DNA from 3 places in the Anoxybacillus sp. P3H1B genome. Region 1 is predicted to be linked to each of the others. Evidence: riboswitches for the same ligand, from Rfam matches in the RefSeq annotation. Region 1 holds a riboswitch; each other region holds the start of a gene.
The links. A riboswitch is a leader RNA that binds a small molecule or an ion and turns the genes downstream of it on or off. The one in region 1 is predicted to bind lysine.
Positions count from the first base shown of each region.

Region 2: another riboswitch for lysine. It lies ahead of AT864_RS03030 (aspartate kinase); the one in region 1 lies ahead of AT864_RS04455 (amino acid permease).
Region 3: another riboswitch for lysine. It lies ahead of AT864_RS09855 (amino acid permease); the one in region 1 lies ahead of AT864_RS04455 (amino acid permease).

Region 1 covers NZ_LPUG01000011.1:61,511-66,842, forward strand. The annotation lists gene mtnW (2,3-diketo-5-methylthiopentyl-1-phosphate enolase) at 1-10, shown strand, start outside; gene AT864_RS04435 (2-hydroxy-3-keto-5-methylthiopentenyl-1-phosphate phosphatase) at 7-666, shown strand; gene AT864_RS04440 (methylthioribulose 1-phosphate dehydratase) at 663-1,295, shown strand; gene AT864_RS04445 (acireductone dioxygenase) at 1,325-1,867, shown strand; gene AT864_RS04450 (MarR family winged helix-turn-helix transcriptional regulator) at 2,071-2,514, shown strand; gene AT864_RS04455 (amino acid permease) at 2,659-4,086, opposite strand; lysine riboswitch at 4,181-4,370, opposite strand; gene AT864_RS04460 (M3 family oligoendopeptidase) at 4,531-5,332, shown strand, end outside.
Region 2 covers NZ_LPUG01000009.1:550,708-556,039, reverse strand. The annotation lists gene AT864_RS03045 (nucleoporin-interacting protein) at 1-257, shown strand, start outside; gene uvrC (excinuclease ABC subunit UvrC) at 275-2,047, shown strand; lysine riboswitch at 2,116-2,294, shown strand; gene AT864_RS03030 (aspartate kinase) at 2,427-3,647, shown strand; gene AT864_RS03025 (YslB family protein) at 4,049-4,504, opposite strand; gene AT864_RS03020 (succinate dehydrogenase cytochrome b558 subunit) at 4,779-5,332, shown strand, end outside.
Region 3 covers NZ_LPUG01000015.1:139,491-144,822, forward strand. The annotation lists gene thiE (thiamine phosphate synthase) at 1-3, shown strand, start outside; gene AT864_RS09850 (twin-arginine translocase TatA/TatE family subunit) at 480-653, shown strand; gene AT864_RS09855 (amino acid permease) at 684-2,144, opposite strand; lysine riboswitch at 2,254-2,441, opposite strand; gene AT864_RS09860 (peptide MFS transporter) at 3,033-4,412, opposite strand; gene AT864_RS09865 (thermonuclease family protein) at 4,906-5,332, shown strand, end outside.

The DNA.
Region 1 (5,332 bases):
GAAAGTATGACGAAACCGATAATTTTTTGCGATTTCGATGGCACGATTACAAATAATGACAACATTATAGCGATTATGAAGCAATTTGCTCCGCCGCAATGGGAAAGCATCAAAGAGGATGTGCTCGCGCAGCGTCGCTCTGTTCAAGCTGGCGTCGGAGCGATGTTTTCGCTTCTTCCTTCCCGGCTAAAAGAAGAGATTACGAGTTTTATTTTAGGCACTGCCCAAATTCGCGATGGTTTTCGTGAATTTGTCTCCTTTACAAAGGAGCGAGGCATTCCGCTCTATGTCGTTAGCGGCGGAATCGATTTTTTCGTTTATCCGCTTTTAGAGGGACTTATTGAAAAAGACGCGATTTTTTGCAATGGTTCGGACTTTAGCGGGGAAACGATTCGCATTACATGGCCGTATGCGTGTGATGACCATTGCCGTAATGGCTGCGGCTGCTGCAAGCCGTCGTTGTTAAGAAAGCTAGCAACACCAGAGGAAACGAAGATCGTCATCGGTGATTCCGTTACGGATTTAGCGGTCGCCCAGCTTGCCGATCACGTGATTGCCCGTGATTTTCTGTTGCAAAAATGTGCGGAGCTGGACCTGACCCATACGCCGTTTACGACGTTCTTTGATGTCATTGAATCTTTGAAAAGGATGGAGGTGAGCGCATGAGCGATTTATTGAAGAAATGGGCAGAGCTTGCTGATGTCAAAGCAGAACTGGCTTCCCGCGATTGGTTTTTGGGAACAAGTGGGAATCTATCGATCAAGGTGGCTGATCAGCCGCTAACCTTTTTCGTTACGGCCAGCGGAAAAGATAAACGAAAGCAAACAAATGATGATTTTCTTCTTGTCGACGCTTTGGGCAATCCGGCTGAGTCGACCCATTTAAAGCCATCGGCTGAAACCTTGCTGCATGTGGAAATTTATAATAAAACGAACGCTGGCTGCGTGCTTCATGTTCATACGATTGATAATAATGTCGTCTCTGAACTGTATGGGGATGATGGGGAAGTCATTTTTACCGGCCAAGAAATGATTAAAGCGTTTGGTCTTTGGGAGGAAGATGCGGTTTTTCGCATTCCGATTATTCGGAATCATGCGCACATTCCGACGCTTGCCGCTGAGTTTTCGAAGCACGTCTCGGCAGATAGCGGAGCGGTGCTGATTCGCAACCACGGTATTACCGTATGGGGAAGAAGCTCCTTTGAAGCGAAAAAGTTTTTAGAAGCGTGCGAGTTTTTGTTTAGCTATCATGTTAAGCTGCTTATGCTAAAAGGTCACAAAGTATTCACTTCATAGATTTTAAAATGACAATGGAGGGATGAAAAATGGCAGTTATTAAAATTAGAAACACAGGTGAATGGATCAAAGGTCATGAGAATGTAGGGAGCTTTTTAGAAAAGCAAGGCGTTCTGTATGAACATTGGGATGTTAGCAAGCTGCCAAGTCACTTAAAAGAAACGTTTGTTTTGAGTGACGAGGAAAAAGAGGAAATTTTAGCGATTTTTAAAGATGATATTGAGGATTTAGCAGCAAGAAGAGGCTATAAAGCGTGGGATGTTGTCGCTTTATCAGATGCTACTCCGAATTTAGAGGAATTATTGAAGAAATTTGAACAAGTGCATATCCATACGGAGGATGAAGTACGCGCCATCGTCGCAGGACACGGCATTTTCATTATTAAAGGCGACGAACAAACAGGATATTTTGAAGTGCAGCTGGAAGCTGGCGATGTTATTTCCGTTCCAGAAGGAAATCCGCATTTCTTCACATTAATGGAAGACCGCCAAGTGGTAGCTGTTCGTTTGTTTATTGATCCATCTGGCTGGGTTGCCCATCCTTATGAGGAAAAAGAAGAAGCTGTTCAATAACCAAAAAGCGCAGGAATCTTAAGCGATTCTTGCGCTTTTTGATGGATGGAATCGATTCGATTCGCCGAGAGGTTTTCTAGCAATGAAACGAATGGCAGAAGAACGTACGGAATGGACGGCGTAGATCGGGGCGTTTCATTGACAAAGAGAGGATTTTTCGCTACAATGGCTTCGAATTCGACCGATAAAGGATTTGATGACAAGTGGCGGATAGAGAGGAAATTTTGCAATCATTAAAGCTATTTATTGTGCTGTCAAGAGCGTACCGTGCTGTTAATGATCAAGTAAATAAATCCATTCAGTCGTTCGGCGTGAACCCTACGGAGTTTGCTGTGTTGGAATTGCTATATCATAAGGGGGATCAGCCATTGCAGCAAATTGGCGGGAAAATTTTACTGGCAAGCGGCAGCATCACATATGTTGTCGATAAATTAGAGCAAAAAGGGCTAATTATGCGCAAAGCATGTGAAAAGGACCGCCGTGTAACTTATGCTTCGATTACGGATAAGGGAAAAGCTTTTATTGAAAAGGTATTTCCGGAGCATGAACAAACGATCCATGAAACACTTTCCGGATTAACGATTGAAGAGAAAGAACAGGTTATTGAGTTATTGAAAAAAATGGGATACGGTGCGAAACAGCAATAAGTACGGATGGTGAAAGCGCCAGCGGATCAAAGATTCGCTGGCGCTTTTTTATAATGGGTGGCGGGCGCGCGTTCTTTTTTGATAAAGAGAGAGGAGGGACTATAGATAAAAGATAAAGAGAGGGAGAAACCCCTCTTTTTTGGATTAAGCTGACAGTCTTTTTTTCGCGTTTTTTTCTTTGTCTACTGCTTTTTTTACAAGCGGATAAAAAATGATGCCGCTTGCGAGCAACGCAACGCCAAGCATAAAGGTTTTGATGTCAGATGTTCCCGCGATAATGACCCAAATGGAATAAATAGTGGCCAGTGCTGCAATGACTCCATCCGTGATTCGCTGCTTTGTATTGGTTTCATATGTCTCTCCTGTCCATGTGAGCTTGAGCTGAAAGACAGAAGCGATAAAGTAAGGAACAAGATAAGCGAGTGTCGCAATATAAATGACAAAATCAAATGCAGCTGACATCGAATGAGAGATCGTTGAGAAAATGAAAATTTGCGCTAATCCATTTGACAAAACTAAAGCGAGTTTCGGCATTCCTTTTTTGTTTTCTTTTAAGAAAGCAGGGATAAATAATCCTTGCTTCGCGGCTTGATATGGAACTTCCGCGCTTAATAGCACCCAGCCGAGCGTCGAGCCAAGAAGGCTGATGAGGCCAAGTCCAGCTAAGATGTATGCGCCGCTTGGTCCTAAAATGGTTTGAATCGCATCCACTAAAGGCTTCTCTGAATGAATCAACTGTTTTTGCGGAAGCAAGCCCATTACAAGCACACTTATGCCAATGTAAATGATGAGAGCAATCAGCAAACCAAGAATGGTTGCCCGTTTGACATCTGTTTGCTTGCGTGCACGTGAAGCGAACACAATCGCAGATTCCACTCCGACAAATGCCCATAATGTCGCAACGGCCGCGCCGGTCACTTGCCCGAACAGGCTAACGGAATGGCCTGCTTCATCGTAACGCGGAGCGACGATAGAGCCGATGTTGCTTTTATCAAATGCAAATAAGCTTATGGCAATAAATAAAAAGAAGCCGAGTACCTTTGCCGAAGTGGCTATGAAATTTAGTTTTCCGGCTCCCTCGATGCCGCGCAAAATAATAAAGTGCATTCCCCATAATAGAGCGGTACAAACCATAAATGTAAGGAGGTTGCCGAGTTTGATCGGTGTAGCGCCTACCATAAATACGGTTTGTTTGCTTGTTAAAATCGGAAAGAATGTGGATAAATAACTCGTAAATGTCGTAATAATGGCCACGTTTCCAGCAAAATTTCCAATCCAATAGCCCCAGGAAGACATAAATCCCGATAAAACCGAGGCGTTTGAGCCCTTTGGAAACAATTCCTTCGCGTAAATTTGCGGCCCGCCATTTAACGCAGGCTTGCGAATCGCTAAATTGCCAAAGACAAGAGCGGTCATTAGCACTCCGCCACCTGTTAATAGCCAAGCTAAAATGACCCCTAAAGGGCTCGCGGCTTCTGAAAGTGAACGAGGAAGCATAAAAATTCCTGATCCAACCATATTCCCAACGACAAGCGCCGTTAATACCCAGAGACCTAGTTTATTTTGCTGCAATATAACCCCTACTCCTTTCTGATTTGCGCATTTATCAAAAAAAAAATACACCCTTAAGTTTTCAACGGGTGCATGTGACATCCGCATCGAACTTAATGTAGATAGCGCTCCATCGCTTCCATATAAGATAAGCGATGGCAGTCCTGACTCTATTCGAATGCAGGCCCAGCTTGCGGCGCCAGAGTACGCTGCAAACTTCGGCAATGGATCCTTTCGTTTGAAGTCATCGGTTCCTCTGTCCCTCATTCAAACTACTTTTATCCATTGCAACCTCTATCTCATCTAAGTTGACGAGAAGAAAAAATATTCAATTACCTTGATAATCATACACGATTCGACAATATTCGTCAATATGCTTTTATCTGAAGCATGAACAGGAATTTTTAGCAAACAAGTGGAATATAACTAAGGTTAGAAATTTTTGAGGAAAAGGAAGGGATGGATTTGAAGTTTTCCGAGTTTCTATATAAACGCCCTGACATGGAAAAACTAAAGACAGAATTTCAAGCGGCATTGCAGGCGTTTCAGCAGGCCCTGCATGCGGAAGAGCAGGATGAAGCGATGAAGCAAATCAATAAACTGCGCAACGAATTTAGCACGATGGCGCAAATTTGCTATATTCGCCATACGGTTGATACAAATGATGATTTTTATAAGCAGGAGCAAGATTTTTTCGATGAGGTGGATCCGATTGTCAAAGGCCTTGTCAACGAATATTATGAGGCGCTCGTCGCCTCCCGATTTCGTTCGGAGCTCGAAAAACGCTGGGGAAAACAGTTATTTGCACTTGCGGAAACAGAGCTTAAAACGTTTTCTCCTGAGATTGTCGCGGATTTACAGTTAGAAAATAAGCTAGCAAGCGAGTATACGAAATTGGTAGCCTCCGCAAAAATTTTATTTGAAGGACAAGAATACACGTTGGCACAGCTGCAGCCGTTTGTGGAGTCGCCTGATCGGCAAATGCGGAAGCGGGCAAATGAAGCGCGATTTGCCTTTTTTGAAACGCATGAGGAACAATTTGACCATATTTACGATCAGCTTGTCAAAGTGCGTACAAGCATTGCAAAAAAACTAGGGTTTAACAACTTTATTGAACTTGGATATGCAAGGTTGGGACGGACCGATTATAATGCTGAAATGGTTGCGCGATTCCGTGAGCAGGTGAAAGCTTATATTGTGCCGTTAGCAGAAAAGCTGTATGAACGCCAGAGGAAAAGAATTGGCGTTGAGAAGCTGAAATATTACG
Region 2 (5,332 bases), on a different contig from region 1:
CATGGGAAGAAGCGAGGGTGCTCGAATACCTTCGTGTTACCTTTCCGTATGAACAAGCCTTGCATTTTTCATTTTTTTTACAACATCAAACGAACTATCCACATGCTAAAATTTATATAACGGATCATGTAGTGAAGGGATTCCAGTCACAAGGTGTATCGCTGACCGGACATTTGCGGAAAATCAAAACGTATGATTCAAGTAAGCTGGCGGATCCGGTATACGGCAAAATTACACTTTATGAATGGAAAGACTAAGCATTGGAGTGATTATGATGCATGATCACTTAAAAGAGAAGCTATCGGTTTTGCCAGAGCAGCCCGGCTGCTATTTAATGAAAGATAAAAATGGCACAGTGATTTATGTAGGAAAAGCGAAAGTATTAAAAAACCGTGTTCGTTCTTATTTTACTGGAACGCATGATGGAAAGACGCTGCGCCTTGTGAATGAAATAGCGGATTTTGAATATATTGTGACCTCATCAAATATTGAAGCGCTTATTTTAGAAATGAATTTAATCAAAAAATACGATCCAAAATATAATGTCATGCTCAAAGATGATAAAAGCTATCCATTTATTAAAATTACAGCTGAGGAGCATCCACGTCTCATTATTACAAGAAAGGTAAAAAAAGATCGCGGCAAATATTTTGGACCGTATCCGAACGTGCAGGCTGCAAATGAGACTAAAAAATTGCTCGATCGCATGTATCCGCTTCGCAAGTGCGCGTCCCTGCCGAACCGCGCCTGTCTTTATTATCATATGGGACAATGTCTCGCTCCGTGTATCTATTCGGTTTCGGAACAACAAAATAAAGAAATAGTGGAACAGATTGTCCGTTTTTTAAACGGGGGACACCAAGACATAAAAAAAGAATTGGTTGAAAAAATGAACAAAGCAGCAGAAGCCCTTGAATTTGAACGAGCTAAAGAATACCGTGATCAAATTGCGCATATTGAAGCGATGATGGAAAAACAGAAAATGACGATGAAGGATTTTGTTAACAGAGATGTGTTCGGCTACTCCTATGACAAAGGATGGATGTGCGTCCAAGTCTTTTTTATTCGTCAAGGAAAGCTAATCGAGCGGGATGTTTCGATCTTTCCGCTGCATCAAGATCCCGATGAAGAGCTGCTCACATTTTTAGGACAATTTTACTCCAAGGAGAATCATTTTAAGCCAAAAGAAGTAATCCTGCCGCTTGAGGTTGACGGAAGCTTGGCTGAGCAGTTGCTCCAGGTGCCTGTTATTCAGCCGAAAAGAGGAAAGAAAAAAGAGCTGGTCGATCTTGCGAGTAAAAATGCAGCGATCGCTTTAAAAGAGAAGTTTTATCTTATTGAACGCGATGAAGAACGAACGGTTAAAGCGGTTGAAAACTTAGGAGTTGCGTTGAACATTCCAACACCGCATCGAATCGAAGCGTTTGATAATTCTAATATCCATGGGGCTGATCCGGTTTCGGCGATGGTGGTGTTTATCGACGGCAAGCCTGAGAAAAAAGAATATCGCAAATATAAAATTAAAACTGTGAAGGGGCCAGATGATTATGAATCAATGCGCGAGGTTGTACGGCGGCGATATAGCCGTGCTTTAAAGGAACGCCTTCCTCTTCCGGATTTGATTTTAATTGATGGAGGAAAGGGACATCTGGCGGCTGTTCGCGATGTGTTAGAAAATGAGTTGGGCTTGGAAATTCCGCTTGCCGGTCTTGTAAAAGACGACAAGCATCGCACATCGGAATTAATCATGGGAGATCCACCACAAATCGTGCCATTGTCGCGAAACAGCCAAGAATTTTATTTGCTGCAGCGCATTCAGGATGAAGTCCATCGTTTTGCTATTACGTTTCATCGCCAGACGCGAGGAAAATCGTTATTTCAGTCCGCGCTTGACCACATTCCGGGAGTTGGAGAAAAGCGAAAAAAAGCGCTTCTTAAGCATTTTGGCTCTTTAAAAAATATAAAAGAAGCGACGATTGAGGAGCTGCAAAAAGCGGCGATTCCTCGCGCAGTTGCTGAAAAAATTTATGAAAAGCTGCGAGAATAGTATTGTCAATTGGAGAAAAAGCTGATACAATCACCTTAATTGCATATTTATACACTTCTAAGCACAGAAGTGAAGATAGAGGCGCGAACTTCAAGAGTAGGCATTTGGAGGAAAATGGGTTCCAAAGAAAAATGCCGAAAGGGGAGGCTCGCCGAAGTGGGGGAAGTCTCATTGCTTTTCCTGCTGGTCCTGCGTTTAAGAAATGTAGGACTGTCAAGATGACCCATCTTGGAGAGCTATCTCACTGTGTGGAGCGAATTCGTTTCTTTTCTTATTTCGTTATGCACAGCAATGAGAAGCCTCTCATTGCTGTTTTTTATTTGTTTCTATACCGGTATGGATGCTGAAATCAACATTTTAAGAACAAGGGATGAGAAAAATGGGAATGATTGTGCAAAAATTTGGCGGAACGTCTGTAGGATCTATTGAACGTATTCAGCATGTCGCTGATCGAGTAATGAGCGAGGTGCAAAAAGGACATCAAGTGGTCGTTGTCGTTTCAGCGATGGGAAAGACGACGAATCAGCTTGTGGATTTAGCCAAACAGCTAACGTCCCAACCTAGCAAGCGGGAGCTGGATATGCTTCTTTCGACAGGGGAGCAAGTGAGTATTGCCCTATTAGCGATGGCTTTGCAAGAAAAGGGGTATGCAGCTGTTTCTTTAACGGGCTGGCAAGCTGGAATCAAGACAGAGACTGTTCATGGCAATGCCCGCATTATAGATATCGACACAACGAGAATTCATCAATATTTGCAAGCAGGACAAATCGTCATTGTGGCTGGTTTTCAAGGAGTGACGGAAAAGGGAGATATCACGACTCTTGGTCGCGGCGGTTCTGACACGACAGCTGTAGCTTTAGCGGCCGCTCTACAAGCGGATAAGTGCGATATTTATACAGATGTGACAGGAGTGTTTACTACCGATCCGCGCTATGTAAAAGCAGCGAAAAAGCTAGAGGAAATTTCCTATGATGAGATGCTAGAGCTGGCCAATCTTGGAGCAGGAGTGCTTCATCCGCGGGCTGTAGAGTTTGCTAAAAATTATCAAGTATTGCTGGAAGTTCGTTCGAGTATGGAGGAAGAGAGCGGAACAACGGTAAAGGAGGATGTTTCAATGGAACAGCATTTAATTGTCAGAGGGATTGCTTTTGAAGATCAAGTAACAAAAGTGACGGTCCAAGGGCTCCCGCACGAGTTGCCTATGTTGCCAACCGTTTTTACAGCGTTAGCGAATCGCGGGATTAATGTCGATATTATTATTCAAAATACAACCAATAGCGGAGCAGCAGCTGTGTCGTTTTCCATTCGCACAGAGGATTTGCCTGAGACTTTGCAAGTGTTGGAATCATTCAAGGGAGCAAAGATAGAATATGAAAGCCAACTGGCCAAAGTATCGATTGTCGGCTCAGGAATGATCTCTAATCCAGGTGTAGCTGCACAAATGTTTCAAGTGTTAGCGGATAAAGGGATTGAAATAAAAATGGTCAGCACGTCCGAAATCAAAATTTCAACCGTCGTGTCTCAAGAAAATATGGTTGCAGCAGTAGAAGCGTTGCATACGGCGTTTCAATTGGATGAAAAAGCCGCCGTGCGTTCATAACCAGACAAGACCGTACTGCTGGAAATCATGGCAAGCGTTTTGAGAGCGAAGGTGCATTCAATCGTGCTGTGCCGACTGTTTTGACTAAAAAAGCAAGCAAATGCTTGCTTGCCTCAAGTGGTAGACAAAGTCAAAATCGACTTTGTCTACCACCATTTTATACGATTCTTCTATCATAGTGGTAGTTCTACATCAAACTGGCTTGAAGGCGCTTGGCAGACAAGAAACGCCAGCCGAGTGAAGACGCGAAGCGAACCCAAACGTTCATGAGCGACGAATGAGGCCCGTGACGCAGGATGAAGCGTTTGTTAACAGTCTAAGGCAAGCAAATACGTATACTTGCCTTTGTTCTTGTCGTGCATCGATAGGCTAATACAATTGAAAAGGTGCAGAAAATCTGTCTATTCAGCAATTTCGTGTTTACGGTCCCATTTCACAGTAAAAGTCACTTTTTGATCACGCTTTTTTTGCTGCTCATATGCTTCCGAGACGAAGCGTTTTTGCTGTTCAATCTGCTGTGCGAGAAAGCCGGCCTCAAGCTGAAATGAACAGTGAGCATTCATGGCGATCCGAGCGGATACCGCGGGCCCTGTCAGCTCGATTTCTAATTCATCTTGGCGTTCTTTGATGACAGCGAGCGTACCCCATCCTGCTTTTTCAAAAAATAAAATGATGTCATCGAATGTTTCTAAGGGGTAGCAGCGCGCTAAATGCTTTCCCGCCCAATATAAAATGCTGTCGGTTTCTTTGCCAAGCAAATCGGGAAGAAGGACTTCTCGAATTAGATGATATCCAAATAAAGGAATTTCAACGTGCTGTAATGCTTCATAGTGTTCCTGAAATGAATGTGTTTTCACATAATTCCCCTCTTTCTATCAAACATTATAGCCGAACAATGAGAAGAAATCAGTATTTTTCTTTCGATTTTTGCACAAATATTGTTTTAATTTTCAAACGATTGAACATTTTATGAACTCGTTTTCTTGACGCTACTACATTGTGGGAGTACAATGGATGTGACGCGTGATTAATGGAAATGGAAGCATTTACAGTTCTATTAATCATTTAGTTAGTGTGGATGGGGAGTGCATAAATCTTTTATTATCACTATTTAAAAAGGGGGTATACTATATGGCAGGAAATCGAGAATTTTTTTACCGCCGACTCCATTCATTACTAGGGGTTATTCCGGTTGGAATTTTCCTAGTCCAGCATTTAGTAGTGAACCACTTTGCGACTAAAGGTCCAGAATCATTTAACCGGGCAGCATCATTTATGGAACATTTACCGTTCCGCTATTTTTTAGAAATATTTATCATTTTTTTGCCTTTGCTGTTTCATGCTATTTATGGACTTTATATCGCTTTTACCGCTCAAAACAATGTGGGCAGATTTGGATATTTCCGAAATTGGATGTTCATGCTTCAACGGCTGACAGGAATCATTACGCTCATTTTTGTCACGTGGCACGTATGGCAAACACGTGTACAAGCTGCTTTTGGAGCTGATGTGAACTACGACATGATGGCCAACATTGTTGACAATCCTTTTATGCTTGCTTTTTATATTGTCGGTATTTTGTCAACGGTGTTCCATTTTTCGAATGGGCTATGGTCTTTCTGTGTAAGCTGGGGATTAACAGTTACTCCTCGTTCACAGCAAATTTTTACTTACGTGACGATGAT
Region 3 (5,332 bases), on a different contig from region 1:
TAAGGATGTCGATCATTGGACTACTCCATATCCCGACAGAAGACTATGGCCTCAAGGAACATGACGGACATCGCTTCATGAGTTAGAGAGAGAAATGTCGGTTGGCATTGGCCAAAGTAGTGGAATCACAAGAATCTATGTGCTATTCTATACTTGTAAGTGGTTCTTGGAAAAACTGAAGATAGAGGATTGTGACAAGGAACACCGTCCGTTACGTAAAAGCTTCAACGTTCCCTTGTCTGTGCACGGTTCGAAGCAACGAAAACCGAGCCCAGTCGAACGTGTGAAGCGGACGAATGTACAAGCTTTCTTGTCGTTTCCCGTTGGAACAACGGGGAAGGTCTGCTAGCTGAAAAACCGAAGGATGTTTCCATGTTCGCAGGAATCTCCCACTTTGAAGCGAAAGTGGTAGTAATTCAAAGATGATATGATATAATGGAAAAGGAAAAGACGAAAATGAAGCGCATGGAGTGAATGATATGAACATAGGATTTGGCGAGATTGCCTTGATCGTATTTTTTGCCCTGTTACTTTTCGGCCCGAAAAAGCTGCCAGAGCTTGGACAAGCAGCTGGAAAAACGCTCCGCGAATTTAAAAATGCTACAAAAGGCATCATGGATGACGAAGAACAGAAAACGAAAAAGCACGACTGAAAAAACCGCTTGGCATAGCCGAGCGGTTTTTTAGTCTAATTCACATTCTTTGAGGGGAACGACCTTTGTCTTTTTCACGATTTTATAGCCAAGCCAAACCGCTAAAAACAATGGCAGTCCAATGTAGGAAACGAGAATGCCGTACCAATCGATTGACTTCCCCATAAAGGCCCCATAGTTCTGTCCCAAAATGACAATCGTGCAAAGCACTAGAGCGAACAATGGTCCAAATGGAAACCATTTGGCTTTATAAGGAAGATCATTGAGATCGCGCCCTTGCGCGGCATATGCTTTGCGGAAACGGTAGTGACTGACCGCGATGCCTAGCCACGCAATGAATCCCGACATACCAGAGGCATTTAATAACCATACATAAACGGTGCCATCGCCAAAGAACGAAGCCAAAAAAGCAAGCGTTCCTAGTGAAGCTGTGACTAGTAATGCATTAACAGGAACACCGCGGTGATTTAGCTTGGCCAGAAATTTTGGCGCTTTTCCTTCTTTTGCTAGATCCCAAAGCATTCGAGTAGACGCATACATACCGGAATTTCCGGCTGATAAAACCGCTGTTAAAATGACGGCGTTCATAACGGATGCAGCCAACGCAATGCCAGCTTTATCAAAGACGAGAGTAAATGGGCTGACCGTAACGTCGCTATTCGCTAGATTTTCATTTGTATACGGAATAAGCAGCCCGATTGCTAAAATAGCCAGTATATAAAATAGCAAAATACGCCAAAATACTTGACGAATGGCGCGAGGAATGTTTCGTTTCGGATCCTCGCTTTCACCGGCTGCAACCCCAAGCAGCTCTGTTCCTTGGAAAGAAAATCCTGCGGCCATAAAAATGCCGAGAGTCGCCATGAACCCACCATGGAACGGAGCGTCGTCGATGGTGAAGTTTCTAAATCCAACCGCTTCACCACCCATAATACCTACAATCATGAAAAAGCTGACAATAAGAAAAATAATAACCGTTACTACTTTAATAAGGGAAAACCAATATTCGGCTTCACCAAATCCTTTTACAGATAAATAGTTAAGTAAAAACATAATCACTAAGCATAATGCGCTCCATAAAAGTGAAGGGCTATTCGGAAACCAAAATTTCATGATCATAGTCACAGCCGAGAGTTCTGCGGCAATTGTAATGGCCCAGTTATACCAGTAGTTCCATCCTAAAGCAAATCCGAGAGCAGGATCGACAAATTTCGTTGCATACGTACTAAACGTTCCGGTAACGGGCATATAAGCGGCCATTTCCGCAAGGCTGGTCATCAAAAAATATACCATCACTCCAATCGCGATATACGCTATGAGCGCTCCACCCGGTCCAGCGGTATGAATCGCTCCGCCGCTTGCTAAAAACAACCCAGTACCAATCGTTCCCCCAAGAGAAATCATTGTTAAATGCCTTGTTTTTAGCTTTCGTTGCAGCTGGTTAGGCGAAGCCGGTGTGGCGGCTTCCTGTTTTTGAATGACGCTTTCCATGTTTTCATCGCTCCTTTTTTTCATGTTGTCATGGAAAGGAGCCGGGCAATAAAAAAAGCCGCCGAAGGAGATTCGGCGGCAATGCAATCATTACCCGTATCAACCCTTCCGTGAAGATAGCGCCCCACGGTTGCTTTACGCAAACCGTGACAGTGCTGCCCCTATTCGGTGACAGCCCCAGTTCGCACATCCAGAGAAATGTGCCAACTTCGGCGGCTTTTCCCTTCGAGCGAAGTCTTCAATGTTCTCTGCATCTCGTTCGCTGTACTCATAAAAGCCGCAACCTCTACCTCATCGGGTGAATGAGGATGCTATTCATTTTGTTCCATGATGATTATAAAACAATTTTTGTACAAAAACAATATTTATTTATGCTTCAATCGCAAAAAAGCCAAACCCTTCTATGTTTACTATATACGTGGAATAGAGCGAGAGGCATGGAACGATAGAAATCCTGTTTCGTGAACTACTCACCACTTAGCTAAAGCTTGAAGTGGGAGCTTCTCAGTTCCACGACGAAAGCCGCCTTTCGTCTCCCTGAGCGTGACTTCGGGTCGTTCCAACCCTAGATGTCCGACAATTCGGAGTTCTTTTGTACCTTGGATATTTTACGCATGGAAGGATCAGCTTGGTTTTCGCATTTTATTTTCTCCATGCAACCTCCTATATCTAGTTATGAAAGAACGACATAGGTTTATTTTACCACAGGGTCAGACAATTGAACAGGCAAAAGCCTGTCCTTGTCCGAAGTCGATTCATCTCCCACTTTCATCAAGCTTCGCAAGATTTAGAAATGGGAGACTTCTCGACTGAAGAATGTTAAAACGACCAATGGTAAATAAGCAAAGAAAAAAGGATTCACGATATAAGTGAATCCTTTTTTCTTTATTATTCTGACATTTCTACAAGTTTTTTCGATAATAATAACAGAACAAAGCCAAGAACAATGGTAATGCCGCCAATTAAGCTGAAAATTTCTAGATAGCCTAATGACTCCGTAAAAGCTGCTAATTGACCTGCTAAAATATTCGCGATACCAGTTGCTGATAACCAAACTCCCATTAGCAGGGAAGCGAGACGAATCGGTGCGATGCGGCTTGTAAGTGATAGCCCAACCGGTGATAGGCAAAGCTCACCAAGCGTATGCAAAAAGTATGTTAAAACAATAAATAATGCATTTGCTTTTACCGTAATGTGTTGCTCGTCGCTTCCGGTTTGCAGCAGAGCAGGAACCAAAACAGCAAATCCGAGACCAAGCAAAATCATACCTAATCCCATCTTTGTCGGAGCTGATAAATCACCGCGTTTAGAGTTAGCCAATTTTACCCATAATGCAGATAAAACGGGTGTTAATAGAACGATAAATAATGGATTTAATGATTGAAACCAAGAGGTTGGCATGGTCCAGCTGCCGATGGATTTATCGACGAACTTATCGGTATACAATGTAAGCGAGCTTCCTGCTTGTTCGAAGCCAGCCCAGAAAAAGACAACAAAGCACATTAAAATTAAGATCACACGAATGCGCTGTTTTTCTTTTTTTGTTAACGGCTCTTTTGGCGCAGTTGAAGCTGTTTTCTGTTTGCCAATCGGCTTTTTGCCGATTTCTCCTAGATAACGATTTCCTAATAGATTAAAAAATACTTGACCAATTATCATACCGATGGATGCGGCAAGGAAACCATATTTAAATCCATACTGCACGACGCCATTGACAGTCGTTTTAAAATAATCTTCAGCTAAAAATCCACAGATCAGCGGAGCAAAAAAGGCGCCGATGTTAATTCCCATATAGAAAATGGTAAAGGCTGCATCGCGGCGCTTGTCATTTGGTCCGTACAATTCACCGACAAGCGTCGAAATATTAGGTTTAAAGAAACCGTTTCCGATAATTAATAGTAAAAGCCCCGTATATAACCCTATTTTTGTATTGACCGCAAACAGTATAAGATTGCCGACGGCCATAATAATTCCGCCGATGGTAATAGCTAAGCGACGACCTAAAAAGCGGTCAGAAAGGTATCCACCGATAATAGGGGTAAAATAAACAATCCCTGTAAAGAACCCATAAATACTTACGGCGATTCTTTGATCAAATCCTAAACCGCCACTAATGGTTGCTGTCGTTAAATAAAGAACTAGGATCGCCCGCATTCCATAGTAGCTAAAACGCTCCCAAATCTCGGTGAAGAATAAAAGATAAAGCCCGGGAGGATGTTTTTTGCTTTGTTCCTGTTGCATCGGTTGAACCTCAGGTAATGCTCCCATTTTTCTTCCTCCTAAATTGATGATCGTGCAAAGAACATTTTATTTTATAAAATATCTATAAGTCAATAAAATTATATAGAAATAGAAAAATATAAACTTTTAAACTTATCTTTATCGATTTAATAGTGTTATTAATCTAAATATTATATTATTTGTATAATGAATCTTTCCATCATACTCTATATACTAGCTATTTCGTTCAATGGAAACAGGGCATTCATGGTGCTTGTTCAATTCATACTCGTTTGAGGAAGAAATGTTGACCCATTCCATTGGATGGCATCGCTTAAATGAAAAGATCGAAAGGTTCGTTCCATTTTCTCTATAGTTTCTCCATATAAACGGAATAATAGTTCTATTTTTAGGCGATCCATGCGCCTTGGAAAATGTTGTGTATGGTCTTGAAAGCTTAGGATTATGGATAAAAAAGTGAACAAATAGTGGTCAAGTTTTCTGAGATGCGCTACGATAAGATACGGAAGGAGGAGAAAGATTGAAGAAATACCTCATGGCGCTTTTGACTGCTTTTGCGGTTCTCGTGTTAACGGGATGCCAATCATCTTCAGAAAAAATTCCAGCTATTGTTCAACGGGTCATTGATGGGGATACGTTAAAAGTTGCAGTCGGAAGCAAAGAAGAAACCGTCCGTTTATTGTTGGTTGACACACCTGAATCTGTACATCCGACCAAGCCCGTGCAGCCGTTTGGCGTGGAGTCAAGTCAATATGTGAAGCAATTACTGCCATCAGGGACAAAGGTGGAGCTGGAATTGGATGTGAGAGAACGAGACAAATACGGCCGGTTGCTAGCCTATGTATGGATCGGAAACAAAATGCTTAATGAGCTGCTGCTGGAGCAGGGCTATGCTCGGGTGGCTTACGTATTTGAGCCTAATACGAAATATGTCGATGAATTCCGGC